DNA from 4 places in the Sinorhizobium sojae CCBAU 05684 genome. Region 3 is predicted to be linked to each of the others. Evidence: riboswitches for the same ligand, from Rfam matches in the RefSeq annotation. Region 3 holds a riboswitch; each other region holds the start of a gene.
The links. Region 3 has a riboswitch for cobalamin ahead of SJ05684_RS02270 (aromatic ring-hydroxylating oxygenase subunit alpha). Riboswitches for the same ligand answer to the same signal wherever they lie in the genome.
Positions count from the first base shown of each region.

Region 1 (7,015 bases), 1.5 Mb from region 3:
AGGTCGATCTGCGCCCGACGATGGCGTTGCGATGCGGAAAGCGACCGAACTGCTCGATCACCTGGCGATGGCGAATCGCATAATCGAGATAGTTTGGCTCGCCGAGCTCGGTAAAGAGCTTCACGGCCGTCGTCTGATCGGCGAGGTTCTCGGAATGCTCGAACGGCATGTAGAAGAAGGCGCGCCATTCCGGCGGCACCGCCATGTCGGCGCTAGCGCCTATGGCAAGCTGCGCCTCGCGCAAGGCCAGGCCGTCGGTCGCAAACGCCAGCGGCGATCCGCGATACATGTTGCGCGGGAGCTGGTCGAAGAGAAGGAGCCGCAAGCCAATTGCGCGGGTTCGCCCGCCAGACGTCGTCGACATGCCTCGAAAGCGCCAGATGCGTGTCCTGGAATCGCCGCGCGCACTCGCGATCGAGTTCGGCGCTCGGAGTGAACCAGTGTTCGTAGGAAAGCTCCTCGAACCAGAATTTCAACACGTCATCCGGTGTGCAGATCGCGCTTTGGTCAGTCATTCCCACCCTTCCCCCTTCCGACGGTCGCATCGCGTCAAATAGGCGATCGCCCCCGCGATTTCCAGCCGGGCGCCAGCGCATCGGCCCGAAAATCGTACCCGATTTTCCGAAAGCTCGATGCGCAGATTCAAAGAGTTACGGTGACCTTTGCGCCTTTGAAAAGACGCGCGGCGCTGTAGCTCCACTGAATAGGCCGGCTGACCGACGGACGAACTGCGACGATGACCAGACGGCCCCCCTCACTGGAAATGCCCGGCAAGGGCTTCGGAGACGATCAGCGCCGCCGGGACGCGGGCGAGATTGCCGCCGCCGGCAGGTCTCGGGCCGCCGTCCGCATGGGCGACGGCGAAGTCGACGAGATCGTCGATATTCTCTTCCACATCGACATCGCCGAAGAGATAGGTCGCCGTGCCCGACGCCTGGAAGGCAATGGTGCAGGGCCGCGTGCAGGCGGCCATGCACACCGTGCCGGCGATCGCGAAATCATCGTCGAGCGGCTTGCCGAGCGCCGAAACGCTGCGGTTGAGCATGGCAAGCAACTGGGCGCCCGGACGGCAGGGCCCGCCTGTGAAGTGGCACTCGGTCGAAAGCGTTATCTTGTGCGCTGATTGATGCGAATTCGCCATGGCTGTTCTCCGCCGGCCCCTGCCAGCTTTACAAGCGGGGCCGCAGAGAAGATAGCGAAAATCCGGACCGACGATTGCCCGCCAGGCAGAAGCCACTTCTTTTCCATCGGAACACCCCGTCCGTTGTGGTTGATCGGTTCGATGGCAGGTCTCCTGGCTCGCGGGTCGAGGCGCCTCCACGTCTTCCCAGCCTCCCGGCCAGTGACATGTTGTAGATGCGCTTTCCGCTCACAGTTGCGGGGGCAGCCACGGGATCGGCCCCTTTCGGGCATCCTCACCGTGTTCCCTTTTCAGCCGCTGCCGGATCAAGGGCAGCAGCACCATCGCGCCCTTGGTCGCATGAGTCTGCGCGGGACGCAATGGGGGCGGGAGAAGATTTCGCTTCACGACGCCACGCGTCTTGTCGGACGCGCAAGGTCTCTGTAGCTCCTTGAATCCGCGCATCGCCCTTTCCGATATTCGGGCCGATGCGCTAATCGTCGAAGAAGGGCAGGTCGCGGTAGCGGCGGCTTACCAGGCGCAGCGAGCGATCCGGCTCGATCACGTAGGTCTCGTAGACCCGCCGCCCGAAGCGATCGATGAATTGATGGGGGACGATGCTGCCGATGGGCGACTTGGTCAGCTTCGTGCGCGGCTGGCCGCCATAGGTGATGCTGCCGGGGATCGGCTCGAGCCCATAGCCGTAGCCGCCCGCATAGGTCACCGTGCAGGCGCCCGAAAGGAGCGCCGCAACGATCAGGGGAACCGCATTTTTCAAAGCTTTGCAGGGCATCTCGCCCTCCTTCGCAAGTCAATCGTCGAAGATGTCGTAGTCTATGCGGCGGCTTGTCAGGCGCAGCGAGCGATCCGGTTCGATGATGTAGGTCTCATAGACTCGATATCCAAATCGATCGAAGAACTGGTGCGGGACGATGCTGCCGATGGGCGCCTTGGTCAGTTTCGTGCGCGGCTGGCCGCCATAGGTGATGCTGCCGGGAATCGGCTCGAGGCCGGGCCCGTAACCGACCGTGCGTGTCGCGGGCGTGCAGGCAGCGAGCGCAAGCGTCGCGTAGAAAACGGCAAGGGCAATCTTCATGCTGGTGTTCCTGGTGGCATCCGGGCGCATTTCCAAAGCGAGGAACCGTTGTCAGGCCTTCAACTGCTCCTAACATCTTATTCCTTCTTCGCAGGCGATCCAAGAAAAGGCGGGGGTCCGGCGCAGTTTCCTGGTGAAGGCGGGGCGCTTCGCCAGGAATTCCGCGATATTTCAGTTGCATCCGATGGATGCTTTAGAGGATGTAGAGGGAAACTCGCCAGGCCGTCGGACGGCGGCGCAACGAGGCTGCCCGTCCGATACCGGCCGGGTGGTGCGTTGCAAAAGGCCCATGTCCGATCAGTCGTTGCTTCAGGTACTCGCTTATGACCGCCGACCAGTTCCTCTCGTTTATCGTCATCGGCGCCATGATGGTCTTTTTCGTATGGGGTCGGCTCCGGTACGACATCGTCGCCTGCTCGGCGCTGATGCTTTCGGTGGCCGTCGGCATCGTGCCCTTTGACCATGCCTTTGACGGCTTCAGCGACGACATCGTCATCATCGTCGCCAGTGCCCTGATCGTCAGCGCCGGCGTTGCCCGTTCGGGCATCGTGGATGCGGCGATCCAGCGCTTCCTGCCGGAACTGCAGTCGGTGCGGGCGCAGCTTGCGCTTCTCGTGGTCACCGTCACCGTGCTCTCGGCCTTCATCAAGAATATCGGTGCGCTCGCGATCATGATTCCGGTCGCGTTTCAGTTTGCCCGGCGCTCGAAGGTGCAGCCCTCGGTCTTTCTGATGCCGATGGCCTTCGGCTCGCTGATCGGCGGGCTGATGACGCAGGTCGGCACGTCGCCGAACGTCGTCGTCTCGCGGATGCGTGCAGACCTCACCGGCGAAAGTTTCTCGATGTTCGATTTCACGCCGGTCGGCGCTTCGCTTGCGCTTGTCGGCTGCGTCTTCCTGCTGCTTGCCTATCGCCTGGTACCGGAGCGCAAGAGCCAGGAGGTCTCGGTAAATCAGGCGATCGAGATCACCGACTATACGGCGGAAGCCATGGCGGCGCCCGGCTCGCCGGCGATCGGCAAGCCCGTGAGCAACCTCGTCAGGATCGGCGACGGCGGCGCCGTCGTCATCGCCATCTTCCGGCGCGGCACGCATCTGGCGCCGCTTCCCGATGTGGTGATCGAGACGGACGACATATTGCTGCTCGAGGGCGGGCCGGCCGCCCTGGACCGCATCGTCTCCCAGGCGAAGCTGAAGATCGCCGGCGAGCGGCTGCCGATGCCGGGCGACAAGACCCGTTCGGAGATCGAGGCGATCGAAGCCGTGATCGGCAGCAATTCATCCCTCATCGGCATGTCCGCCGAGCGACTGGCGCTCTTCAACAATCACAATGTCAACCTGCTTGCGGTGAGCCGGCAGGGCGAGAGGCTGAAGCAGCGCCTCGGCAGCATCAGGCTGCAGGCCGGCGATATCGTCGTGCTGCAGGGGGCGCGAAGCGAGCTGCCTTCCTTCCTGCAGGACTTCGGCTGCCTGCCGCTGGCGCAGCGCGAAATCCTGCTCGGCACCATCCGTCGCGGCACCCTGCCGCTCCTGCTGCTCGCTGCGGCGATGGCGACGACCGCAATCGGCGTGGTGCCGGTGCCGGTCGCCTTCTTTGCTGCGGCGCTCGCCATGGTGATCTTCCGCGTCATCCCGTTGCGCGACGTCTATCGCGCCGTCGACGGCCCGATCCTGGTGATGCTGGCAGCGCTCATCCCCGTGAGCGACTCGCTGCGCACGACGGGCGGCTCGGATCTGATCGCCGGCTGGCTCGGCGGCATCGCCACCCATCTGCCGCCGGCCGGGGCCCTCGCTCTCATCCTCATCGCGGCGATGGCGGTGACGCCTTTCCTCAACAATGCCGCGACCGTGCTCGTCATGGCACCGATCGCCGCGAGCTTCGCCACCGCGCTCGGCTACAGGCCCGACGCCTTTCTCATGGCGGTGGCGATCGGCGCCGGTTCGGATTTCCTCACCCCGATCGGCCACCAGTGCAATACGCTGGTCATGGGCCCCGGCGGCTACCGGTTCAGCGACTATCCTCGGCTCGGGCTGCCGCTGTCGATCGTCATCATCATCGCGACGGTGCCGTTGCTGATGTGGTTCTGGCCGCTGTAATGCCCGTCGCCCAAGACTGTGCGGTCTTGGGGCAGCGACCTCTTAACCGGCCCTGAGCAGCGCCATTCCGCGCTTCACCACATCGGCAAAGGTCACGCCGAGCGAGGCGCCGCCGATGCCGATGACGCCGAGCGCGCCCAGGCCCATCAGCTTCCATTTGCGCACATCCTCGGTCACCGGCTTCATCTCGCGGATATCGTCCCGCGCCGTGGCCACAATGCCTTCGAGCGTCCCCACCCGCCCCGCCAGTTCCTCGATCCGGCGGCTCATCGAGGCGCGGGCGGCATCGCTTCGGTCCTCCGCGCGGCGGAAATCCTCGCGCAGGTTCTTCACCTCGGCGAGCAGCGTGCCGAGCTGCTGGTGAACATGCCCGTCGATCATTCCCGTCCCTCCCCGTGCCCCCGCCCTTCCCCGTGACCCCGCCCTTCCCCATGACTCGAGCATTCCGCCTTCGACCACACCGCCGCGGCGCAGATGCCGACGACGGTCCGGTCGATCTTCCGCTGGTCCGCCGCCGTGGCGCCGCGCGCGCCGATGAGGTCAGTCCCGACCACCGGGCGCAGGCCGGCGACACTCGCCGGTCCCGAAGTTCCACAGGCCGCCGCCATCGACGCAGCGGTCAAAGTCGCTGCGGCGAGCAGCCGATTGCAAAGCCGCTTCATTGTTCTGCCTTTCGATTGTTTGCTTGACCGACCGGGCGCCCTCCTCGCGGATCTGGAGCACCGCCCAGGCGACGGCCGCGAGCACCAGCGCGCCGGCGGCGATCTTCACCCAGCCCGGCATCACTTCACCCCCAGCGCCCGGCGCACCGCCGGCATGGAGGTGATCGCATAGGCCGCGAAGCCGACGATGACGGTGAGAATGGCGAGCTGCACCCGCCAGTCGAGCGCCACCAGGTTGAGCTCCTTCAGCGCCGTGAGGATCGAGCCGCCGGCGGTCAGCAGCCAGGTCCAGAACCGGCCCGACTTGCGGATCGGCTTCTGCGGCCGCACCGGGCTCTCGGCCTGAATCGGAACTTCCTCCGGCGTCTCGGCCCGCCGCGCCGCCGCGAGCGCCCGCTCCATGACCGCCTCCACCGCCTCCGGCCCCACCAGCGCCCTGTTGCGCCCGTCGCCGGCATAATAGGACTGTCCCCGCCTGACCCTGCCCTTCGCGCCCCTCGTGTCCGCAAGCACGGGCAGCGACGCCCATTCCTGCGCAAGGCGCTTGCCGAACGCAATGCGGCTCATCCTTCCGGCAATGAACGCCTGATAGCCGCGGCGCTTCAAGAGGTGGTAGGCCATGCGGTCCTGCAGGTCCGGCGTGAACCGCTCCTTGCCGCTGAGCCCCATTTCGCCTTCTATGTCCCTCAGCGAGCGCGGCGCATCCAGCGTGTTCTTCATGAACTGGTAGCCGCCGGCCGCACTCGACCCGAACCACCTGGACCACCCCGCCTGCGCCGCCTCGACCTCGTCGAGCGTCATCGACGTTATCGGCCGCGGCAGCTTGTCTTGATTGTTGCCGTAGATCACATCATAAGACGCGCGGTCGCCCCGCCCGACTTCCGCTTCACGGACAAAGTCGAGCAGGATCGCCGCGCCGGGAGGCACGGTTTTGTTCATGGTTCACCTTATTGGATAGGGGCGACTATGGCTTACCCAAATTGCGGACTGCAACAGCGGGCGTAGCTGTTGAAACGGCCTGTCCAGTGATGCTAGATGGCATCGAGGTCCGGACACCTACTCACGGTTCCGGTTTGCGCGTTTCGGTCCGATTCCTCTGGCGGTTAAAGATGAAAGCAGTAATTTTGGCAGGTGGATTCGGGACGCGGATCAGCGAAGAATCGCATCTGCGGCCGAAGCCAATGATCGAGATCGGCGGACGCCCGATCTTATGGCACATCATGAAGCTGTACGGGCAGCACGGCATCCATGAGTTCGTGATTTGCTGCGGCTACAAGGGCTACCAGATCAAAGAATATTTCGCCAACTACTTCTTACATACCTCGGATGTGACCCTCGATCTCAGCACCAACAGCATGGAAGTACACCAGCGCTACGCCGAGCCATGGAAGGTAACACTTGTGGATACCGGCGAAGACACCATGACTGGAGGGCGCATCCGCAGAGTACGGGATTACATTGACGGGCCGTTCTGCCTCACCTACGGCGATGGGGTTAGCGACGTCGATATTGGGGCGCTGATCGCTTTCCACCGAGAGCAGCAAACGCTTGCAACCGTGACAGCGATTCAGCCGGCGGGGCGCTTTGGATCACTGGAGATAGCGGGCGCGAAGGTGAAGAGCTTCCTCGAAAAACCTGCGGGAGATGGACGCTGGATAAATGGTGGCTTTTTCGTGTGTGAACAAGGTGCAATCGATCTCATAGAAGGTGACGACACCTTCTGGGAACGTGAGCCCCTGGAGCATTTGGCGGCTACCAACCAGCTGTCTGTTTGGAAACATACTGGCTTTTGGGCGGCAATGGACACATTGCGCGACAAGAACCATCTGGACGCACTTTGGAACGCGGGGGAAGCTCCATGGAAAGTTTGGGCATGAAAGGCTTTTGGCGCGACAAGCGGGTACTGCTCACTGGACACACGGGCTTCAAAGGCAGCTGGCTGGCCTTGTGGTTGTCACACCTCGGAGCAAAGGTCTACGGCTGCGCGCTGGAACCGCACACGAGCCCCTCGCTCTTTCGCCAGCTTGGCCTTGAGCGCGAT
Region 1 covers NZ_CP023067.1:1,956,517-1,963,531, forward strand. Annotated here, with positions in the region: partial or broken gene SJ05684_RS09585 (DUF924 family protein) at 1-515, opposite strand, end outside; gene SJ05684_RS09590 (DUF1636 family protein) at 755-1,141, opposite strand; cobalamin riboswitch at 1,268-1,481, opposite strand; gene SJ05684_RS09595 (hypothetical protein) at 1,614-1,913, opposite strand; gene SJ05684_RS09600 (hypothetical protein) at 1,932-2,216, opposite strand; gene SJ05684_RS09605 (SLC13 family permease) at 2,540-4,312, shown strand; gene SJ05684_RS09610 (DUF1515 family protein) at 4,355-4,693, opposite strand; gene SJ05684_RS30365 (hypothetical protein) at 4,690-4,920, opposite strand; gene SJ05684_RS09620 (hypothetical protein) at 4,853-5,095, opposite strand; gene SJ05684_RS09625 (lysozyme family protein) at 5,095-5,913, opposite strand; gene rfbF (glucose-1-phosphate cytidylyltransferase) at 6,084-6,851, shown strand; gene rfbG (CDP-glucose 4,6-dehydratase) at 6,833-7,015, shown strand, end outside.
Region 1: another riboswitch for cobalamin. It lies ahead of SJ05684_RS09590 (DUF1636 family protein); the one in region 3 lies ahead of SJ05684_RS02270 (aromatic ring-hydroxylating oxygenase subunit alpha).

Region 2 (7,015 bases), 1.4 Mb from region 3:
CAGTCGCTCGCGGCCCGCGTGCCGTCATCGGTGCACATGAACCCGGTGCTCCTGAAGCCGCAATCGGACGTGGGCAGCCAGATCATCCTGCAGGGCAAGGTCGCCGGCCAGGCCAAGGGTCGGGAATATCAGGCGCTGAAGCCGAAGCTTCTCGGCGCGGTGATGGAGAGCTTCGAGCTCGTCTCCGCCGGCGCCGATCTCGTCGTGGTCGAAGGGGCGGGGTCGCCCGCTGAAATCAACCTGCGCCCTGGCGACATCGCCAACATGGGCTTTGCGATCCGCGCCGGCGTGCCGGTCGTTCTCGTCGGCGACATCGACCGGGGCGGCGTCATCGCCTCGCTCGTCGGCACGCATGCGATCCTGCCGGAGGAAGACCGGCAGATGATTACCGGCTATCTCATCAACAAGTTCCGCGGCGATGTCTCGCTCTTCGACGACGGGGTGGCGGCAATCGGGCGATTCACCGGCTGGCCCTGCTTCGGCGTGGTGCCGTGGCTGAAGAGCGCCGGACGTTTGCCGGCGGAGGACTCCGTCGTGCTGGAGAGATTGGCGCGCGGCAGCGAAAAGGCGCTGAAGGTCGCCGTTCCGGTGCTGTCGCGGATCGCCAATTTCGATGATCTCGATCCATTGGCCGGCGAGCCGGAGGTCGACCTCGTCTTCGTCCGGCCGGGTATACCGCTTCCCGCGGATGCAGGGCTGGTCGTCATCCCGGGCTCGAAATCGACCATCGCGGACCTCAAGGACTTCCGCGCCCAGGGCTGGGACCGCGACCTCGAGCGGCATGTGCGGCGCGGGGGCAGGGTGATCGGCATATGCGGAGGCTATCAGATGCTCGGCAGCCGCGTCACCGATCCGCTCGGCATTGAAGGCAGCGAGCGTGAGATCGCCGGCCTCGGCCTGCTTGCAGTCGAGACCGAGATGGCACCGGAAAAGACCGTGCGCAACAGCCGCGCTCGGTCGCTGCAGCACGACGTGGCGCTCGAAGGCTACGAGATCCACCTCGGCAGGACGACGGGGCCGGATTGCGACCGCGCACCGGTCTTGATCGACGGTCGCCCCGACGGGGCGATGTCGGCGGACGGCAGGGTGATGGGCACCTATCTGCACGGCCTTTTCGGCAGCGATGCCTATCGCGCCGCGCTGCTCCAGAGCTTCGGGATCGAGGGCGGGGGCGCGAGCTACCGCCAATCGGTCGATGGCGCACTCGACGATATCGCCGCAGAGCTCGATACGGTGCTCGATCGGGACTGGCTCGATCAGTTGTTCGGCTAGGCACGCCCTTCACCAACAAGTCTGCGAAGCCACCGCGGAGCCCGTCGTCCTTACGCGCCTACCACGATTGTTCATGATTGCGCCGCCGCCGCATTAGATGCAGCATGGCGCAAGCGGCGGCAGATGGTTTCCCCGGGGCGCATGGGGTGCGGACCCGCAGGAAAAGCTCGGACCGCAGCCATGACACGCGCGCAGCTCGTTTGCGTCCTTCTCGGCCTGGCAATCGTCGCGGCACTGACAATGCTGCGGACCAGTGATCCGCCATTGCTGAAATTCGCCCGCGAAGTCACGTTCGACGAGTATCAGCGCCTCGCGCCGCGGCCTTTCGAGGTACTCCCGGTGCGCGTCGTCGACATCGACGAGGCGTCGCTCGAGCAATTCGGCCAGTGGCCCTGGCCGAGAGACCGGATGGCGGATCTGGTCGATCGGCTTACCGAAATGGGCGCGGCCGTCATTGCCTTCGATATTCTCTTCGCCGAACCGGATCGTCTTTCGCCTCGGAGCGTCATGCGCGACGTCGGAGACCTGGATCCGGCGCTCGTCGCCCGCCTGCCGGACAATGACGAGACGTTTGCGCGGGCGATCGCGGGAAAGCCGGTCGTGCTTGGCTTCGGACTTTCCAATAGTGGAAACTATCGACCGCCGGTAAAGGCGGGCTTTGCCTTCACGGGCGAAAGCCCCTTCGATGCGCCGCCCAGGCTCGCCGCGGCAACGCCGATCAGGCCGGAACTCGAAACGAATGCGGCCGGCGTCGGCCATATCAGCCTCAATCCCGAAAGTTCCTCCGCCGTCGTGCGCGCCGTGCCGTTGCTCTTGAGCGACGGCGAGCAGCTCTATCCCAATCTCGCCCTTGAGGCTCTGCGGGTCGCGCAAGGCGCCTCGACCTATCTCCTCGCGGGGGCAACGGATGTGGCGGACACGATAACGCTGATCAGGGTCGGCGATTTCGTCGTACCGGTGACGGCGGCCGGAGAGCTCTGGCTCTATGTGAGCCCGGATCGGCCGGAGAGATATGTCTCGGCCGCCGAGGTCCTTGCTCCGGGCAGCGCCGCGACGGAAGCGAGGGCTGCAATCGGAGGCAGCATCGTCTTCGTCGGCACCTCGGCCGCCGGCTTGCTGGATATCCGTGCAACCGCTCTTGGAGATAATGTTCCCGGCGTGTCGCTGCACGCGCAGACCGTCGAGCAGATCCTATCCGGACGCTTTCTCTCCCGCCCGGATTGGGCCGACGGACTCGAAATCCTGTCGGTTGCAGTCGCAGGCAGCCTGCTCGTCCTGCTCACGACCTTCGTCAGCCCGGCCGTGGCGCTGGCCTGCGGCCTGCTGATCACCGTGCTCGCGCTCGTTGCCTCATGGCTCGCCTTCGTCCATGGCGGGCTTCTCTTCGATCCGCTGGCGCCGATCGTCTTCGGTTCGATCATCCATTTCGCAGCAACGGCCTACCGCTTCCTGGTGAGCGACCGGGAGCGGCGCGTCGTCCGGCGTGCCTTCGGGCAGTACCTGTCTCCCTCTTTGCTCTACCGGATCGAGCACACGCGAAACGCCTTGCGCCTCGGCGGCGACGACCGGGAGCTCACGCTGATGTTCGTCGACGTGCGCAATTTCACCGAGATCAGCGAGCGCCTGGCGCCGACGGAAGTGGTGCACTTTCTCAACAGGCTGCTCGACGCGCTGAGCCACCACGTGATCGACAATGAGGGCACGCTCGACAAGTTCATCGGCGATTCGATCATGGCCTTCTGGAACGCGCCGGTCGACGTAGCGGGGCACCCCGGCAAGGCCGTCCATGCGGCGCTGGCCATGCGCGAGACGCTCGCCCGGCTCAACGAGGCCGATGCCTTCGGCTTTGGTGACGAGCGCAAGGTCGCGATCGGGGTCGGCATCCATACGGGACTCGCCTGCGTCGGCAATATGGGAGCGGAAATACATTTCAACTATTCGGCGGTGGGCGACGCCGTGAATGTCGCCGCCCGCATCGAAAGCGCCTGCAAGGACATCGGCTTCGACATTCTCGTATCCGAAACGACGGCAAAGGCCCTCGGTGGCTGCGCCCTGCTCGATGCCGGGGCTCTGCCTCTCAAGGGCAAGACGACGCGAACGAGGCTTTTCGCCGTGGTCGGCGGCAAGGCGCTTGCCACGTCCCCGGAATTCTTCGAGCTGCAGCGCATTCATGGGCAGCTGATCGCGGCTCTGCAGGTGCGTTCGCCCGATACGCGCCGTATTCTGAGCATGGCGAAACTCAAGGCCGGCGGCTTGGCACCCGGACTTGAGGAGTTCTATCGCCGCATCCCGCGCCGCGCCGACCACTTTCCTGCCGAAGAGACGGAAAGGGGAGGGGCAGGCGAGTGAGTTCCGCCCTCATTTCCACCGGGCCGGCCTGTCCGGTCTGTCTGGGCGATCCGGTCTGTCGGGTCGGTCGGGCCTGTCCGGGCGAGAGTGGCCGTTCGGATGATCCGGCCTATCCGGTCGGTCGGGCCTATCAGGCCTATCAGGCCTGTCCGGCCTGTCCGGTTTGCCAGGCTTGTCAGGCTTGTCAGGCTTATGGGGCTTATGAGGCCTGTCCGGCTTGTGCGGCTTCGGCTTGGGCGGCCTTACAGGCTCCCCGGGTTCCGGGGTAATCGGCGCCTGGTCGACGCGCGGCGGCGGAAGCTTGTCGGGCCGGATTTGAAGGGCAGCCGCAAGGCCGCAGCCGCTGCCGCTCCAGCCAGACGAAAGCCGTTGCTGGCCCGACAGGAACGGCAATGCCCGCGGGTTGCCAAGCGCCCTGAGCGTGCCGCGATTGACCGGCCGGGTGTCCGACATCGCGCCGTTGGGTTTTGCGATCACGCAGTCGCAGCGGCGCGTCAGTTGCCGGCAGCCGCCGCGGCCGCAAAAGTCGGCCGCGCCCGACAGCAGCACGACGGCCGTCGTGCCGTCGCCGCCGACATAGAAGTCGAATACGGTGCCGCGAACGCCGATCGTTCCGGCCGGCGTCAGGATCCGGTAGGCGGAGTGCCTGGAATTGCCGCTGATCCAGCGGAACGTTCCCTTCGCCGCCGCAATCGTCAGATTCTGCACGGTTTTCGAGTCGTCGAAGACGAACCGGTCGATGACTACGGAGGAGCCGGCGCCGAGCGCGAGCTTGCTGCCATCCCGGAAGACGAACTGGCCGAGGCCGGACCTGGATGTCGATATCCGCTCGTCGCGGTGCACCGCGTCCTGCACGGCGAGCGGGCCGGCCGCGCCCCTGACCTCGGTCTTGATGCGGACCGCTTGGCCTACCGGTTCGGCCGCGCCTGCCGGGGGGGAGCCAGCAAGCGCAAAACTCAACCCAACAATTACGGCACGACGCAGATACGACATCGCACCCTCCGACGCGAACCTCCTTGAGGTTCGCGGACATGATCGGCAGACGGGAGCTGCACCTTCACCGCGGTCAGCTCCAGACGGTGCTTTTTACCATGCGGTGGTAAGCAGTGTCTGCTCACCTGTTGTGAGTAGCCACGACCCCGTAGATTCAAAAAGTTGCAGCGCCCCTTGTGCGTCCTGGAGGACGAACGGAGGGCATCTGGCGCAATTCGCGGGCAACGCGTCGCAGGGCGTCGATTGACATCGCAGCCAGGGCTTCATAATTAACGGGAATTGGATGGTTCCCTCGTGCCGGGCCGGTGCGAGGGAGTAAATGGGAATGCGGCGGGGCGGACCCACACCGGGCGCCCTTATCGCAGCCGACCCCGCGACTGTAGAACGGTCAGGGGCCGCTATCGGGTATGCCCATCCTCTCTTCGATGGACTGCATGGGCAGTTTCACCGGGGAGCGGTGGCGTGCCGGAAAAGCCACTGGTGTGGCATCGTGATCAGCCGGGCAGGACGCCTCTTCTTCTACGAATCGTCCGCCTTTCACGAAGCCGTAAGCACTGGGAAGGTGAGGCGGACCCGTTCGGGTCCAGGCATCGTCGCGCTGTTCCGTGTGATGCCTTGGCCCGTGAAGCCGTGAGCCAGGAGACCTGCCATCCGTCAGGGCATCCCGCCCGAGGGGAGAATTGTCCCCGATGCCAGCACGGAGGTTGTCGTGGCTTTCAGATTTCTCCGTCCCGCGACCCGCGGGCGCCTAGCGCATTGCTTTCTGCCTTGGTCATTCGTGAACTGAGGCTTTTCGCATGACCCTCTCCAATGTCGGCCCGACGCTCGTCCTCGGCGGTGCCCGCTCCGGCAAGTCCGGCTTTGCCGAAAGACTCGTCGAAGGCAGCGGTCTGTCGATGCATTATGTCGCGACCGGGCGCGCATTCGACGAGGAGATGCGCGACCGCATCGTCCATCACCAGGCGGCGCGGCAGGGCAAAGGCTGGACGACCCATGAGGAGCCGCTCGACCTCGTCGGTCTGCTCAGCCACATCGATGCGCCGGAGCACGCCGTCCTCGTCGACTGCCTGACGCTTTGGGTCACGAACCTGATGATGGAGGGGCGCGACATGGCGGCGGAGTTCGCGACTCTCGCCGCCTTCCTGCCGGGCGCTCGGGCCCGTCTTGTTTTCGTTTCCAATGAAGTCGGCCTCGGCATCGTCCCGGAAAACCGCATGGCGCGCGAATTTCGAGACCATGCGGGCCGGCTCCACCAGATCGTCGCGGAGAAATCCGCCGAAGTCTATTTCGTCGCGGCCGGACTGCCGCTGAAAATGAAAGGTTGACCATGACACGCGCAAAGGCCCAGCAGGGCAAGATCCCGGCCACCGTCATTACCGGCTTCCTCGGAGCCGGCAAGACGACGATGATCCGCAACCTGTTGCAGAATGCCGACGGCAAGCGCATCGCGCTCATCATCAACGAATTCGGCGATCTCGGGGTCGACGGCGACGTCTTGAAGGGCTGCGGCGCCGAGGCCTGCTCGGAGGAGGACATCATCGAGCTCACCAATGGCTGCATCTGCTGCACCGTCGCCGACGACTTCATCCCGACCATGACGAAGCTGCTCGAGCGCGAGAATCGCCCCGACCATATCGTCATCGAGACGTCGGGTCTTGCGCTGCCGCAGCCGCTGGTCGCCGCCTTCAACTGGCCGGACATTCGCAGCGAAGTGACGGTCGATGGCGTTGTCACCGTCGTGGACAGCGCCGCGGTCGCTGCCGGACGCTTTGCCGACGATCACGACAAGGTCGATGCGCTGCGCGCCAATGACGACAATCTCGACCATGAGAGCCCGCTCGAGGAACTTTTCGAGGACCAACTGACCGCCGCCGACCTGATCGTCCTCAACAAGACCGACCTCATCGATGTCGATGGGGTGAAGGCCGTGCGCGAGGAGGTCGCCTCCCGCATCCGCCGCAGGCCGGCAATGATCGAGGCGCGGAACGGCGAGGTTGCCGCCGCCATCCTGCTCGGCCTCGGCGTCGGCACGGAGGACGAGATCGCCAATCGCAAGTCGCATCACGAAATGGAGCACGAGGCAGGTGAGGAACACGACCACGACGAGTTCGAGAGCTTCGTCGTCGAAGTCGGTGCGATCACGGACCCGGCCGGATTCGTCGAGCGGCTGAAGAGCGTCATCGCCGAGCACGACATACTGCGTCTCAAGGGTTTTGCCGATGTGCCCGGCAAGCCGATGCGGCTCCTGATCCAGGCGGTCGGCAGCCGCATCGATCAATACTACGACCGCACCTGGGCACCCGGGGAAACTCGCGGCACGCGCCTCGTCGTCATCGGCCTGCACGACATGGACGAAGCAGCGGTACGCGCGGCGATCGCGGCGCTCGTGTGAGATGGTCTT
Region 2 covers NZ_CP023067.1:1,888,133-1,895,147, reverse strand. Annotated here, with positions in the region: gene SJ05684_RS09285 (cobyric acid synthase) at 1-1,272, shown strand, start outside; gene SJ05684_RS09280 (CHASE2 domain-containing protein) at 1,453-3,621, shown strand; gene SJ05684_RS09275 (FecR family protein) at 3,631-4,614, opposite strand; cobalamin riboswitch at 4,882-5,280, shown strand; gene cobU (bifunctional adenosylcobinamide kinase/adenosylcobinamide-phosphate guanylyltransferase) at 5,412-5,939, shown strand; gene cobW (cobalamin biosynthesis protein CobW) at 5,942-7,006, shown strand.
Region 2: another riboswitch for cobalamin. It lies ahead of cobU (bifunctional adenosylcobinamide kinase/adenosylcobinamide-phosphate guanylyltransferase); the one in region 3 lies ahead of SJ05684_RS02270 (aromatic ring-hydroxylating oxygenase subunit alpha).

Region 3 (7,015 bases):
TACGACCTTTTAACTCGAAGTCGGCAATCTCAGAGAATGGAAAAGCGGGGACTCTCGATCTCGGGGACGATCTTGCGCCTGGCGGTCCTGATGGGCCTGACCTTCGCGGCGGCGAATGCACGCGCCGCCAACACCGAACCCTGGAAAGAATCGCAGAACGCCATCATCATCGATGCCTATGAATTGAACGGCATCGACTGGGAAGCGATGCTGAAGGACAAGCGCATCGCCGGATTCATCGCCAAGGCCTCGGACGGGCTGCCCGAAAGCTTCAGCTGCACCGGCGACCACGGCGGCGACACGGTCGCCCATTGCAAGACGATGTGGCGGAAATATGCGGTTAGCCGGGAGCTATACCAGACGCGGCGCATGATCGCCCGTTTGCACGGCCTGCTCTGGGGCGCGTATCATCTGGCTCGGCCGGGCAATCCCGTCGACCAGGCAAACCACTTCCTCGACTATGCGGATCCGCGCGAAGACGAATTGATGGTCCTCGATATCGAAGGCATCGATCCCGAGCAGTTCATGTCGCTCGAAGACGCCGCGATCTTCGCCGGGCACATCAAGGCCCGTACCGGGCGCTATCCCATTCTCTATACCAACCATGTCACGGCGAAATACATTGCCGACAATCGCTTCAAGCATCGGCTTTTGTCCCGCCTGCCGCTTTGGTATGCGCGCTACAAGCCCGACATCCGCAAGGTCTTTCCGATGGGAAACTGGGAGGAATACGCGCTCTGGCAGTTCTCGTCGGGGCATAATTGCGGGAAGAAACGCTGCCCTTACCGCGTGCCCGGCACCCTCAACGACATCGACGTGAACGTGGCGGCGATGAGTGCCGCACAACTGAAGACGATCTGGCCGCATGGAGATCTGCTACCGGAAAAGCCGCCGGCGCTGACCGTGGTCGCGTCGGCGACCGTCGGCATGTCACCGACCGCAAGCGCCGCAGCCGCCACCGCCTTGGCGCAACCGCTGCTGATCAGCCGTGCCGATGCGGAGAGCGGCTCCGGCAGCGGCGTCGACGGGGCCGTGGATACGACGGTCACCGGCACGATCGACATAAAGGCTGCGGAGGCGCGGCTGCCCAATCGGACCGAGCGGCGCTAGGTTTATATCAGGGAGCCAGGGGAATGCCCCTGCCCTGCCGGCTTTCGCCCCTATAAGATTCGGGCAGAGAGGGTGCTTCCGCTAGACCGCTTGAGGACGCAGCCCCGCATAGTGCGTGGATCCAAAGACGTACAGCGCCGATAGCGGGAGCCACGGCGCTGTAGGATCCAAATAGTCGGCTCTTCGGCTACGCCTCGATTTGCACGTCCCCGCGCGGGCGCGAACAGCAGGCCAGGATGTAGCCCTCTTCGACCTCATCGTCGAGAATGCCGCCATTGTGGTTCATGTCCACTTCGCCGGCGATCTTCAACACCCGGCATGTGCCGCAAATGCCACCTTCGCAAGCAGCTCCGATCCGGACGCCGTTGGCACGCGCGGTCTGGAGAATGGTCTGGCCCGGGATCGCCTCCACTTCTTTGCCGCTCATGGTGAAAATCACCTTCGACGTTCCCGCCTCGGCGCCCGGCGCACCGGCTCGGATGGCGAGTTCTTCGGCAGCGGGTGCCGCCGCTGGCTGGAAGCTTTCCTGGTGGTAGCGGGCCAGGTCGAACCCGACGGACTGGAGCATCTCCCGGACGCCGCGCATGAAGGGCTCGGGACCGCAGCAGAAGACCGTTCGGTCCAGGAAATCCGGCGCGAGCAGCGGCAGCTTCGTGGCGTCGATACGGCCGCGCAGCCCGTGCCAACCATGACGCGCCTCGTGCCCCTCGACCAGGAAGCCGAGATTGAGATGCGGCATCTGCCGGGCGAGGATCTCCAGTTCCGGCTTGAACAAGAGATCCTCCGGGCGCCTCGCGCAGGAAATGAAGGTGACATCGGAATCCGGCGCGCAATCCGCCATCCAGCGTATCATCGACATCATCGGCGTGATGCCCGAGCCGGCTGAGATAAAGAGATATTTTTCGCCCGTATGGCGCACGAAGCTGAAGTCGCCGAGCGGACCGAACGCCTTCAGCACCATGCCCGGCTTCAGATTGTCGAACATCCAGCGGGTGCCGATGCTGTCCCGTTGCGCCTTGGCGGTGATCGAAACGGAGAGCGGCCGCGACGGCGAGGACGAGAGCGTATAGGTGCGCATCACCGGCTCCTCCCCGACGGGCAGTTCGAGAGTTACGAACTGCCCGGGCAGGTAGCGGAACCAGGCCGGCCTGTCGGAGCGGAAGGTGAAGGTCATCACATCCGCCGTCTCGGCCACCACCGAGATGCATTCGAGCATGTGCTGGCGGTCGATCCAGGGACTGAGCTCGTCGAAATGATGGAAGGAACGGGCCATTTCCATGATCATGCCACCCGCGAAAGAGGCGTTGCGCCGCGCTCAAGGCGCTCAAGCATGTAGCGTGAATACCATTCGACGAATTGCATCACGCCGCCCTCGTGCTCGACCGAATAGGGACCCGGCTGGTAAGCCGGCGAGCGGATGCCGAAGGCGTTCTCCTCGACGATCTGGCGGTCCTGATCGTTGGTCTCGGTCCAGACATGGATGAGGTCGTCAAGCTTATAGTCGACGCCTTCGACCGCCTCCTTGTTGACGAGCCACTTGGTCGTCACCTGGGTTGTTTCGGGGCCGAGGGGCAGCACGCGGAAGGTGATCGCATGGTCACCGAGAATATGGTTCCACGTCGTCGGATAATGGAAGAGCAGCAATGTGCCGATGCCGCCTGTCCTCGCGTCGGAGGAAAGCGGCTTTTCCACGGCCCTCTGACCCGACATGGTGTAACTCTCGGCACCGTTGATCAGCGGCATGCGTGTCATGCGGAACTGCCCGGCCGATCCGATCTTGAAGGCGCTCGGCAGGCCGGCCGCCTCGCATTTTTGCCAATGGGCGTTGATCTCCGGATCATTCATCGCGCCATGCACCCCCGTCACCGTCGGCGCTTCGGGATAGGTGCGGCACAGCTCGGGATGATTGGCCGCGCAGTGGTAGCACTCCCGGTTGTTCTCCCAGACGAGCTTCCAATTGCCCTTCTCGATGATCGTGCTTTCGAAGGCGACCTTCGTCTCGCCGATACGATGCGGCGCAAGGTAGCCGGAAGCCACGTCGCGGAACGGCTGGAAATTCATCGGCTCGTCGGCAAGGCTGATGAAGATGTAGCCGCCGACGGTCTCGCAATGCACCGGCTTCAGGCTGTGCGCCGCCAGATCGAAGCCGTCCGGCATCTGCCGCGCGAATAGCAGCTTTCCGTCCAGCTCGTAGGTCCATTGATGGTAGGGACAAACGAGCTTGGCCGAAGAGCCCTTGTGCTGCGTGCAGACGCGCGAGCCGCGATGGCGGCAGGAATTATGGAGCGCCCGGATCGTTCCCTGCCGGTCGCGAACGATGACGATCGGATAGTCGCCGACCTGCACCGTGAAATAGTTGCCGGCCCGCGGGATCTCGCAATCGTGGCCGATGAAAAGCCAATCCTTGTACCAGATGTTTTCCAGATCCTGACGATAATAGTCGGGATCGATATAGAAGTCCCGGTCGAGGCTATAGCCTTCGCGACGGGTCTTCAGCTTGCGCAGCATTTCGCTCTGAATGTCCATGCCCATATCCTCGTTCGCCATGATTCGGAGAGGCAGGACAGGAACCGCCCACGGCAACAGGCCGTGCGCCATGGCTCCGTCCGGCTGCCCGCCGCAACCTGTTACGGTCGATGTGCTCAAGGCTGGTTTCCGGGCTCTGGAGCCGTCCCGCGAAGGACCCGCCCCGGCGCCTTCCCGGACATTGACGTCCAGTGGCTTGGTGCCGTGGCCTCACTCCACCACCGTTGCGGGGGCAGCGCCGGGATTTGACCGGCTTCCCAATTCTCCGCCCCGCTCAGGGCGGCACCTCGAGTGTCCCCATCTAAGCGGTCTAGCAGCCCGCACAAGTGCCGATAAACGACATTCCATTCTGGAAAGACGACAGACCCCTTGCCGCGGCACTTTGTGACGAACACATTGTTTTTCTCCATAATAAACAAGGCGATAGGGCAATTGCTGGTCGACTGATAATTTTTTCGTCAGCGCCTGCCCAAGCGCGAAAGCAAGCATCCCGTTTGCGACGAGGCCTGTGAACGAGCCTAGCGCAGAAGGTACGAAAAATACTCTGTTAACCCTGATGGTTTAGCGTCCGACGACGGTTCAACCCCGCTTTTTTCGCGAAGGCGCGCAGAGGTCGATGGCAAAGCTCAGATATTACGACGCCTCTGAAAAGGCGCCGTCACCGGTGACAAAAGCGGCCGTCCACACCGAGTTCCTGCGAACCGGCCGCATCGAGCGACGGCGCCAAACGCCCGAGCAGCGGCGCTATCTGAGCTATGAGGAGGTGGCGGAGAAGACCGGACGCAAGCTGACCGCCGCGGGAGAAGCGACTTACAGGCGGATCAACAGCTTTCACGCCTCGATCAATTTCCCGAAGATGATCTTTCACCGGACGCTCGCCGCGAGCCCGCATCTTGGCTATTGCCACGTGACGGCCGCTACGACCCGGCTCGCTCGATCGCAAGACGTGACCTGGGCTTTCTATTTCGCCAATTTCTTTTCCGATCTCGGCGACGAGACGCACTTCTTCGACCGGATCCAGGCCGGGTATTCGCGCATGTATTTTGCCGTTGCCATCGAGCCCGGCACGGACGAAGGGCGGATGGTCGTCAACCGCAATGTGCGCGGCAACGGCCTGATCTTCCGTACGCAGGACCCGAAGGTGGCGCTGAAGAACGTGCTCATGCTTGGCGCACGCGACGAGGCGCTGCGCAAGATCATACGCAGTCTCTAGCGCATCGGCCCGAAAGTCGTACCCGATTTTCGGAAAGCTCGATGCGCAGATTTAAAGAGTTGCAGCGACCTTTGCGCGTCTGAAAAGACGCGCAAAAAAAAGGCCGCTATAGCACTTTGAATCGCTGCATGTTTCCTCAAATCGGTTCCGATTCAAGGAAACATGCAGTAGGAAGCTGCGGAAAGGAAGACGAACGCCCATGGCCGAAATCATCGACACGCGCAGCGAACCCGACCGGGCGATCGAGACGGCCTGTGCGGTGCTTTCCGCAGGCGAGCCCGTCGCGATCCCGACCGAAACAGTCTACGGCCTGGCGGCGGATGCGACCAATGCAGAGGCTATCAGCCGAATCTACGAGATGAAGGGCCGGCCCCGTTTCAATCCGCTGATCTGCCATGTCTCGGACACGGCGATGGCTGAGGAGCATGTGGTCTTCGATGCGGTTTCGCGGCAACTGGCGGAGGCCTTCTGGCCCGGTCCGCTGACGCTGATCCTGCCGCAGCGGCCGAAAAGCAGCGTGCATGCGCTCGCCTCCGCCGGTCTCGACACGCTCGGCCTGCGCATGCCTGAGGGCTTCTCGCGCCGCGTGATCGCGCGCTTCGGGCGGCCGCTGGCGGCGCCAAGCGCCAACACCTCTGGCAGGATCAGCCCGACCAGCGCGGCCCATGTGCAGGCGGATCTCGGATCGAAGCTGAAACTCATCCTTGACGCGGGCCCGGCCGAGATTGGCCTCGAGTCGACGATCATCAAGGTCGAGGAAGAGAGGCTCCGGCTGCTCCGGCCGGGCGGGCTCGATGCGGCGGAGATCGAGGCTGTGACGGGCCTGGTGGTGGAGCGCCCGGAAGGCGCCGGCGCGACCATCGAGGCGCCTGGCATGCTCGCCTCGCATTATGCGCCGGGTGCTGCGGTGCGGCTCGATGCAAAGGACGTCGGCAAGGGAGAAGCGCTCGTCCGCTTCGGCGGCAGACCGCTTCCCGGCGAGAGTGAGGCGGCGATGGTGCTCGACCTGAGCCCGGCCGGCAATCTCCGCGAGGCGGCCGCCAATCTTTTCGACTACATGAAGAAGGCGGACGCGAGCGGCGCCGCCACGATTGCATTCGGGCCGATCCCGAGCGAAGGGTTGGGCGAAGCCATCATCGACCGCCTGCAGCGGGCGGCCGCGCCCAGAGGCTGACCATCGAGGCAGGGGTCATGACAAGCGTAATTCCTTCTCCCGAACTGATCGCCTCCTTCACCGACATCGTCGGCCCCGACAATGCCCTGACGGGCGCAGGGGAGGTTGCGCCCTATCTCGCTGAATCGCGCGGGCTCTATCGCGGCACCACGCCGCTCGTGCTGAAGCCCGGCTCCGTCGACGAAGTCTCCCGCATCCTGCGGATCGCGACTGACACCCGAACGGCGATCGTACCGCAGGGCGGAAATACCGGACATGTGGCGGGCGGGGTTCCGCGCGAAGACAAGGCGGACGTCGTCCTGTCACTCGAACGGCTGAACCGGATCCGGGATATCGATCCCGTGGGCAATGTCATCGTTGCCGATGCCGGCTGCATCCTCGCCGATATTCAGAAGGCCGCCGACGGCGTCGACCGACTCTTTCCCTTGTCGCTCGGATCGGAGGGGTCGGCACGGATCGGCGGCAATCTCTCCACCAATGCCGGCGGCGCGGCGGTGCTCGCCTACGGCAATATGCGCCAGCTCTGCCTGGGGCTCGAGGTCGTGCTTCCGACCGGCGAGGTATGGGATGGTCTCCGCCGGCTCAAGAAGGACAATACCGGCTACGATCTGCGCGACCTCTTCATTGGCGCGGAAGGGACACTCGGCGTGATCACCGGCGCCGTGCTGAAGCTTTTCCCGAAACCGCGCGGCCACCAGGTGGCTTTTGCCGGACTGGCGAGCGTCGAGGATGCGCTCGAACTTTTCGACCGGGCATCGAGCCTCTGCGGCCCGGCGCTCACCGGCTTCGAGCTGATGCCGAGGCTCGGCATAGAATTCACCACGCGCCATATACCAGGCGTGCGGGATCCGATGGGGTCAGTTCATCCCTGGTATGCGCTGATCGACATCTCCACCTCGGACTCCGCCGAAAGCGCAGATCGGATGGTGCAAAGCGTGCTGGAAGCCGGCATCGGAGACGGGCTCGTCGAGAATGCCGTCGTCGCCCGGAGC
Region 3 covers NZ_CP023067.1:473,547-480,561, reverse strand. Annotated here, with positions in the region: gene SJ05684_RS02280 (glycoside hydrolase family 25 protein) at 37-1,110, shown strand; gene SJ05684_RS02275 (FAD-binding oxidoreductase) at 1,298-2,395, opposite strand; gene SJ05684_RS02270 (aromatic ring-hydroxylating oxygenase subunit alpha) at 2,392-3,636, opposite strand; cobalamin riboswitch at 3,740-3,941, opposite strand; gene SJ05684_RS02265 (DUF6656 family protein) at 4,253-4,849, shown strand; gene SJ05684_RS02260 (L-threonylcarbamoyladenylate synthase) at 5,049-6,023, shown strand; gene SJ05684_RS02255 (FAD-binding oxidoreductase) at 6,041-7,015, shown strand, end outside.

Region 4 (7,015 bases), 1.8 Mb from region 3:
TCGCGCCTTTCAGGCGCGGCCTGGAAAAGGCGGGCTTTACGGGCGGATGGCTTTCGCCACGCGTGCCGACAAACACAGGCAGCAAGTCGAAGGGCGAGGGCGACCCTTGCGCGTCTCATGTAACGGGCGGCGCTGGAGCGTGATAGCGAGGATGGCGTAGCGGATGCAGGAGAGCGGGAGTTTTGCGGCGGCCATCGATTGGCTCACGGCCGCCTTTTCTGAAGTTGCCTGCTCGCTCGGGTCGCCGACGGGCTTCTCGGCCACGGCTGCCTTCTGGGCGGAGGGCTCCACCGAGATGGAGGCCTGCCTTGCCTATCAGGACCGCTTCGCCTCCGGCATGGACGACAAGATCCGGGCGGCGCATCTGATCGCATTCTATTGCCATCGGCTCGGCCTTGCGACCGGTGCGATCTATCTCGCCGCCGGTCTCGTGCCGCGGATCGCAGGGCTCCGTTTCGAGACCTATCCGCGAAGCGAGGGCGGGCGAAGCTTCGAGGCCGGCCGCTTCCATTTTCTCCTCGATGCGCCGTCTGCGGGCGCCAGGGAGCCCGGGGAGGGGAAGCAACGGTTTCACGACGCCTTCGTCCTGCATATGAAACCGATCATCGCGCTCATCAAGCGCCGCTGCGGCCTTTCTGCCCGGGCGCAATGGCGGCTCGCGGCCGACGGCCTGGCGGGCGCCTTCCTGGAAATCGGCCGCCTGCGAGGGCAGGAGGCGGCCGCGGTCGAGCGGGCGCTCGCCATCGTCAGATGCGCGGGCTCGCCGCTGTTATCGCCCGACCTCTATTACGAGGAGATCAAGGCCGAAGGGCATGGGCGTCCTCTCTCCCGGACCTATCGGATGCGCAGCGGCTGTTGTCTCTATTATCGAACGGAAGGCGGCGATTTCTGCGACACCTGCGTGCTGCTGGAACCTGAGACAAGACGGGAGAGATTGAGGGCGCATTTGCGCGCGTCGGAGGGGAAGTCGGCTGAGAATGAGGTGGATTGCCCCTCACCCTAGCCCTCTCCCGGCGTGCGGGGAGAAGGTGCCGGCAGGCGGATGAGGGGCAAAACGAGCTTGGACTAACCGGCCTTCACAACCCGGTCGTTGATGAAGCCGGAGACGACGCCGAGGACGATCCAGAAGGCGAGTGTGGTGGCCAGCGCCGCGACCGCGAATTCCGCGCCGAGGACCGCCGGGACGTTGCTCGAGATATCGAGCGGCTGCGGCGCGCCATAGGCGTGGGGCGCGGCGATCAGCACGAGGCCGGCGACCTTCGCGACGAGTTCCCCGCGCAAGGCCAGCAGGTAGAGACCCGCGGCCGAGAGCAGCACCGTCAGCGCCCACCAGGTTTGGCGCTCGCCAAGGTCGGCAGCCGGGAAGCCGGGCAGTTCCGGCGGCAGGCCGAGGGCCGGCAGCATGTGCACGGCCAGCCACCCGCAGGCACCCCAGAGTGCTCCGTTTGCAAGCGTGATCCGATGGCCGATCGTCAGGCTGATGCCCGCAAGCAGCAGCGAGAAGCCGGCGCCCGTGACGAGATTTGCGAGAAGCGTACCGGAGAAGCGGCTCATGCCGAACAGAATGCCGCCTTCCTCCTCGTGTTCGTGTTCATGGGCATAGGCAGGCGTGATCGGCGAAACGAAGGCAAGCAGCTTTCCGAGCGGCGAAACAGCGTTCAGTGATGAATGCTCTTCGTGGCCAGCGGCCGCAGGCTCGGCGGCCGGTTCTCCGCCCTCGAATTCTTCGGCATGAAGGATCAGCGGCGTTACGCGCAGTTCCTGGGCGGCGGTCATGAAGACGCCTGCGATCAGCCCGGCCACGATTGCGGCCAGAAGTGTCTTGACGATCATGTGTCGATATTCCTCAATGCGGCGCTCCCCCTATGGGGCGCCGTCCAACCAACGCAGTCGGACGCCTTACAGCCCCGTGCGCCTTTCAGGACGCACGAAGGTTGCTGTAAGCGTTTGAATCCACGCATCGTGCTTCGCGAAAATCGGTTCCGATTTTCGGGCCGATGCGCGAGCAGCAACATCATGCCGGATGGCATGTGCGCATGCTCGGAGCACCCGACGGCTCTGTTCAGCTTCGATTCGGAACGCGCAAGGCGTTCCATAGGCTTAGTGGCAGGGGAAGCCGTAGGAATGGCGGGTGTCGTGCGCCGTGTCATGGAGCACGGCCGAATTTGCAAGACCTGCACCGAAGACGAGGAAGCCGCCGATCATAAGGGCAAGAATGCCCGCAACAAGACGATCGCTGAGGGAGAGCGAGACGCTCGAAACGTTAGACGTAGCCATGACAACCTCCGTGATGGCAAGGGATGTTCCCGATTGGGCGTTGCGCCCGCATCGATTGGCAGGTTTCCTGGCTCGCGGCGTCAGGTTTACACCAGGGATTTGCCTCGCCTTCCCAGATCGAACCGCCCTCTCGCGGTCCTTCCCAGTGGCTTTTTCCGGATCGCTCCGGAACGGCAAATTCACGCCGCACTACAGTCGCGGGGTCGGCCGTGATTAAGATGCCCAGCTTGGGTCCATCCGTCACGTTCCCGTTTACTCCCGAAGCGCGTTCGCTTTCCGGGAACCAACCGATCAGCGATGATTATGTGCGGCCGCGCGCGTTGTCAATCGAGGGGACCCGCAAAATGTACAGGGTTCGCGCCAGTCGCGGCCTGCGGACGGCGGCCCGCCGATCTTTCGAAAGTGGCGTTTCGCCTGGTGACCGTAAGGTGCCTCTCGTCTATCTCTACGGTTGCGTTCCCGTACCGGGCGCTTGCGGTTGCGCTTGCGCGATCTGGAGACAAGTCATGGCAGCTTTCGTTCCCGGCCTTGCTTTTGCAGCCACTATCGGTTCCGGCCTGATGGCGGGGCTCTTCTTCGTCTTTTCGGTATGCGTCATGCAGGCGCTGTCGCGGCTTCCGGCGGAACAGGGCATCGCCGCCATGAACGCCATCAATGCGGCGATCCAGAACCCGTTGTTCCTGATCACCTTCATGGGCACTACCCTGCTCGGCCTGGCGCTGATCGTTGCCGCTTTCATAACGGGCGGGCACGGGAGCTACCTGTTTGCCGCCGGCGGGCTCGCCTATCTCGTCGGCACATTTGGGGTGACGGTCATCTTCAACGTTCCCTTGAACGACGCGCTCGCTGCGGCGCGCGGCGAGGCCGCCGCCGCGCTCTGGCAGCAGCGCTACCTGACCGATTGGGTCCGCTGGAATCATGTCCGCACCATTGCCTCGATCGGGGCGCTGGCGCTGTTCGTGCTCGGCCTTGCCCGCAGCTGAGGCATCATCTCAGGCAGTCGTCAGTGCATTGGCGAGGTCGGCGACGAGGTCGTCCGGATGCTCGATGCCGATCGACAGGCGGATGGTCGATTCGAGTACGCCGATCCGGCGCCTGACCTCGATCGGCACGCCCGAATGGGTCATGGCGGCCGGGTGGCTTGCGAGCGATTCCGTGCCGCCGAGACTGACGGCGAGCTTGAAGATCTGCAGCGCGTTCAAGAAGCGGAAGGCCGCCTCCTGGCCGCCGGCTATATCGAAGGAGAAGGTCGAGCCGGCGCCGGTGCACTGAGCGGCAAAGACACGGCCGGCATGCGAGTCTCCGTCGTCGAAGGGCAGGTAGTGGATGCGCTCGACTTTCGGATGGTCGCGCAGGAATTCGGCGACGATGCGGGCGTTGTCGTTCGCCTTCTCCATCCTGACCGCAAGGGTTTCCAATGATCGACCTATCATCCAGCAGGAATGCGGGTCGAGCTGGGTGCCGATCGACCCGCGCAGTGCCTTCACTTGCTTGACGAGCGCCTTGGAGCCGAGGGCCGCGCCGGCGATCAGGTCGGAGTGACCGCCGACATATTTGGTCAGCGAATAGAGCGAGAGGTCCGCGCCATGATCGATCGGGTGCTGGAAGACCGGTCCGAGCAGGGTGTTGTCGCAGGCGAAGATCGGCCGGTGCCCCTGGGTCTCGCCGATCCTGTCGGCGATGCGGCGGATCATGGCGACGTCGACGAGGCTGTTGGTCGGATTGGCCGGCGTCTCGATCAGAATGAAGGCGACGCGGCCCTTCTTCATCGCCTCCTCCGCCGCGGCATTGACGGCTTCCTCGTCGATGCCGTCGGCAAAGCCGACGGCGGAGACGCCGAGATTAGGAAGGGTTTTCGCCAGCAGCGTCTCGGTGCCGCCATAAAGCGGCTGCGAATGCAGGATGACGTCGCCCGGGCGAACGAAGGCAAGCAGCGTGGTCGCGATCGCCGACATTCCGGAGGAAAAGAGTGCGCCTGCTTCCGCCCGCTCGTAAACGGCGAGCCGGTCCTCGACGATCTCGCTGTTCGGATGGTTGAAGCGGGAATAGACGAGCCCGGCGCCGACGCCCGCCGGCGGTTCGCGCCGCCCGGAGACGAAGTCGAAGAAGTCGCGGCCCTCCTCGGCCGAGTGGAAGACGAAGGTGGAGGTGAGAAAGATGGGCGGCTTGACCGCGCCTTCGGAAAGCTCCGGGTCGTAGCCATAATTGAGCATCAGGGTTTCGGGATGCAGTTTATGATTGCCGATATGGGTCTTGGACGGATGCGGCGCGGTCATTGATTTCTCCTCCGCGTGAAACGGGCCAGACTGTTCTCTTGAATTATATCAAGCGCTTGGACCGTCTGATCATGGCCGGCGCAAATATCCGCCGGCAGTGAGAAGATAAGGCGCAGAAAATTGCCGGCGAGATCGGTCACCGAATTTCTGCCGCTGACACCCGCTCCCATTCGCGCGACAAGTCGGAGATGAGGAAGCGTATAACGGAGCGCGCCGCAAAACCGCTTTTGACACTCTGACATTGAAACTGAAGAAGATGCCCTAGATTCAAAGAATTAGAGCGTCCTCGGCGTATTCAACCGGACGCCCGGCGCTCTGGGAGGACGGCGATGGATTTCCTGGACGCGATCGAGGCCGCAGAGTCCTGGCTGCGGACCGTGGTCCTCAATGAGTGGACGCTCTATCAGCTGGCACTGATCGGAGTCGGTTACCTGGTTTCCACCATTCTGGCGAAGCACATAGAACCGGCGGTGGAAGCACGCGCGCGCATGATCAAGGGAAATCCGGACCTGCTTCGGGTGATCATCGCCTTCATGCGGCGGCTCAGATGGGTCTTCCTGATCATCTGGCTGTGGATCGCGGATGTGCTTCTGTTGCGGTATGGCTGGCCGTCCTATCGCTGGCTGGTCTCCACGGCGCTCACGCTCGCGGCCGCGTGGTTCGTCATTTCGGTGCTGACGCGGATCATCCGCAACCTGATGCTGGCGCGTGTGGTCGCCGTCGCCGGCTGGTCCTATTTCGCGCTTTATGTGCTCGGGCTGGACGAGGTCGTGCTGGCGGCTCTCGACCGCGTTGCGGTCAATCTCGGCGCCGTTCGCCTTTCGATGCTGATCGTGTTGAAGGCGATCGTCCTTTCCGCCGCGCTGATCTGGGCGGCCGTCCTGATCGGCAATGTGACGGCGCACTGGATCGACCGGTCCGGGGATCTGACGCCCTCTTTCAAGGTGCTCATCAGCAAATTGATCAAGATCGGGCTGATCGTGTTCGCCGGCACAGTGGCGCTGTCGGCGACGGGCGTGGACCTGACGGCACTCACCATCTTTTCCGGTGCGGTCGGCGTCGGCATCGGCTTCGGCCTGCAGAAGGTCGTCTCCAACTTCATTTCCGGAATCATCATACTCCTCGACAAGTCCATCAAGCCGGGCGACACGATCACGCTCGGCGATACGTTCGGCTCGATCCGGGATCTAAGATCCCGCTTCGTTTCCGTCATCACCAGGGACGGCAAGGAATACCTCATTCCCAATGAGGACTTCATCTCGCAGCAGGTGGTGAACTGGTCCTTTTCCAGCGAGTATGTCCGCATCGAAGTGGACTTCGGGACGTCCTATGACAGCGACCCGCACGAGGTCGTGCGCATTGCGATCGAAACGGCAAAGGCCACGCCGCGGGTTGCCAGCACCTATGCCCAGCCGGTCTGCTGGATGACCGGCTTCGGGGCATCGTCGCTCGATTTCAAGCTGCGGTTCTGGATTTCCGATCCGAGCAACGGCTTGACGAATGTCCGCGGCCAGGTGCTGCTTGCATTGTGGGATGCTTTCAAGGCGGCCGGCATTTCGATCCCGTTCCCGCATCGGGAGATCATCATGAAGACGCCTGTCGAGGTGACCCGCGGGCGGCAATATGCCGACAAGGCCGGTGCTGCGGAGTAGGTGTCGGATTACGGTAATTGACTGCGCCGGCGCATGGAGCGACATTGCCGCCGGCGAGAGCCTGTAGCACTTCTACCGCTTCGGCCCGAAAATCGGACCCGATTTTAGGTAAGCAGTGCGTACTTGCAGCGACGTCTGTGCGTCCACAAGGCGGACGGAGGTTAGCACCCCCGGACGACAAGCGAATATTGCGGCGACGATGTGTGGAGTGGAGGCCCGCGATGGAACAGCTTCGGCAGACGCATCTATCGGGCGAGACGCGGCCGCTGGGTGGCCTGTTGCGGTCGTTCTCCGCGTCCGGCCTGCTCGTTGGCGTGCTGTTCTTTGCGGTTTCGCTGACGCCGAGCCTCGTTCCGCGGCCCTATCTGATCCAGGGGGTGATCTCCGGCGTTTCGCTGGCGGCGGGCTACGCGATCGGTGCATTTCTGCGCTGGCTTTGGTCCTTCTTCGAGCTGCGCGAGCCTTCAGCGCGGCGCGAGCGCACGCTGAAGATCGCAGCCGCCATCGTCTGCATCGCGGCGGCCGTCGTGTTCCTGTGGCAGACGGCAGGATGGCAGAATATGGTCCGCACCCTCATGGGGCTCGAGCCCATCGAAAGCGCGGAACCCGTCACGCTCGGCCTCATTGCAGCCCTCGTCTTCGTGCTGCTCGTCTTCACGGCCCGCTTGTTCCGGCTCACATTCCGCGTTCTGTCGCGATGGTTGGAGCGCTTCCTCACGCGCCCCGTCGCAAGGGCAATCGGCGGCTTGGCCGCGATCGCGCTCTTCTGGTCGGTCGCCAATGGCGTCATCTTCGAGTTCGCGCTCCGTG
Region 4 covers NZ_CP023067.1:2,266,160-2,273,174, reverse strand. Annotated here, with positions in the region: gene SJ05684_RS11145 (glucoamylase family protein) at 1-143, shown strand, start outside; gene SJ05684_RS11140 ((2Fe-2S)-binding protein) at 164-1,003, shown strand; gene SJ05684_RS11135 (CbtA family protein) at 1,066-1,833, opposite strand; gene SJ05684_RS11130 (CbtB domain-containing protein) at 2,101-2,277, opposite strand; cobalamin riboswitch at 2,318-2,580, opposite strand; gene SJ05684_RS11125 (anthrone oxygenase family protein) at 2,784-3,260, shown strand; gene SJ05684_RS11120 (cystathionine gamma-synthase family protein) at 3,270-4,553, opposite strand; gene SJ05684_RS11115 (mechanosensitive ion channel family protein) at 4,883-6,205, shown strand; gene SJ05684_RS11110 (alpha/beta hydrolase) at 6,427-7,015, shown strand, end outside.
Region 4: another riboswitch for cobalamin. It lies ahead of SJ05684_RS11130 (CbtB domain-containing protein); the one in region 3 lies ahead of SJ05684_RS02270 (aromatic ring-hydroxylating oxygenase subunit alpha).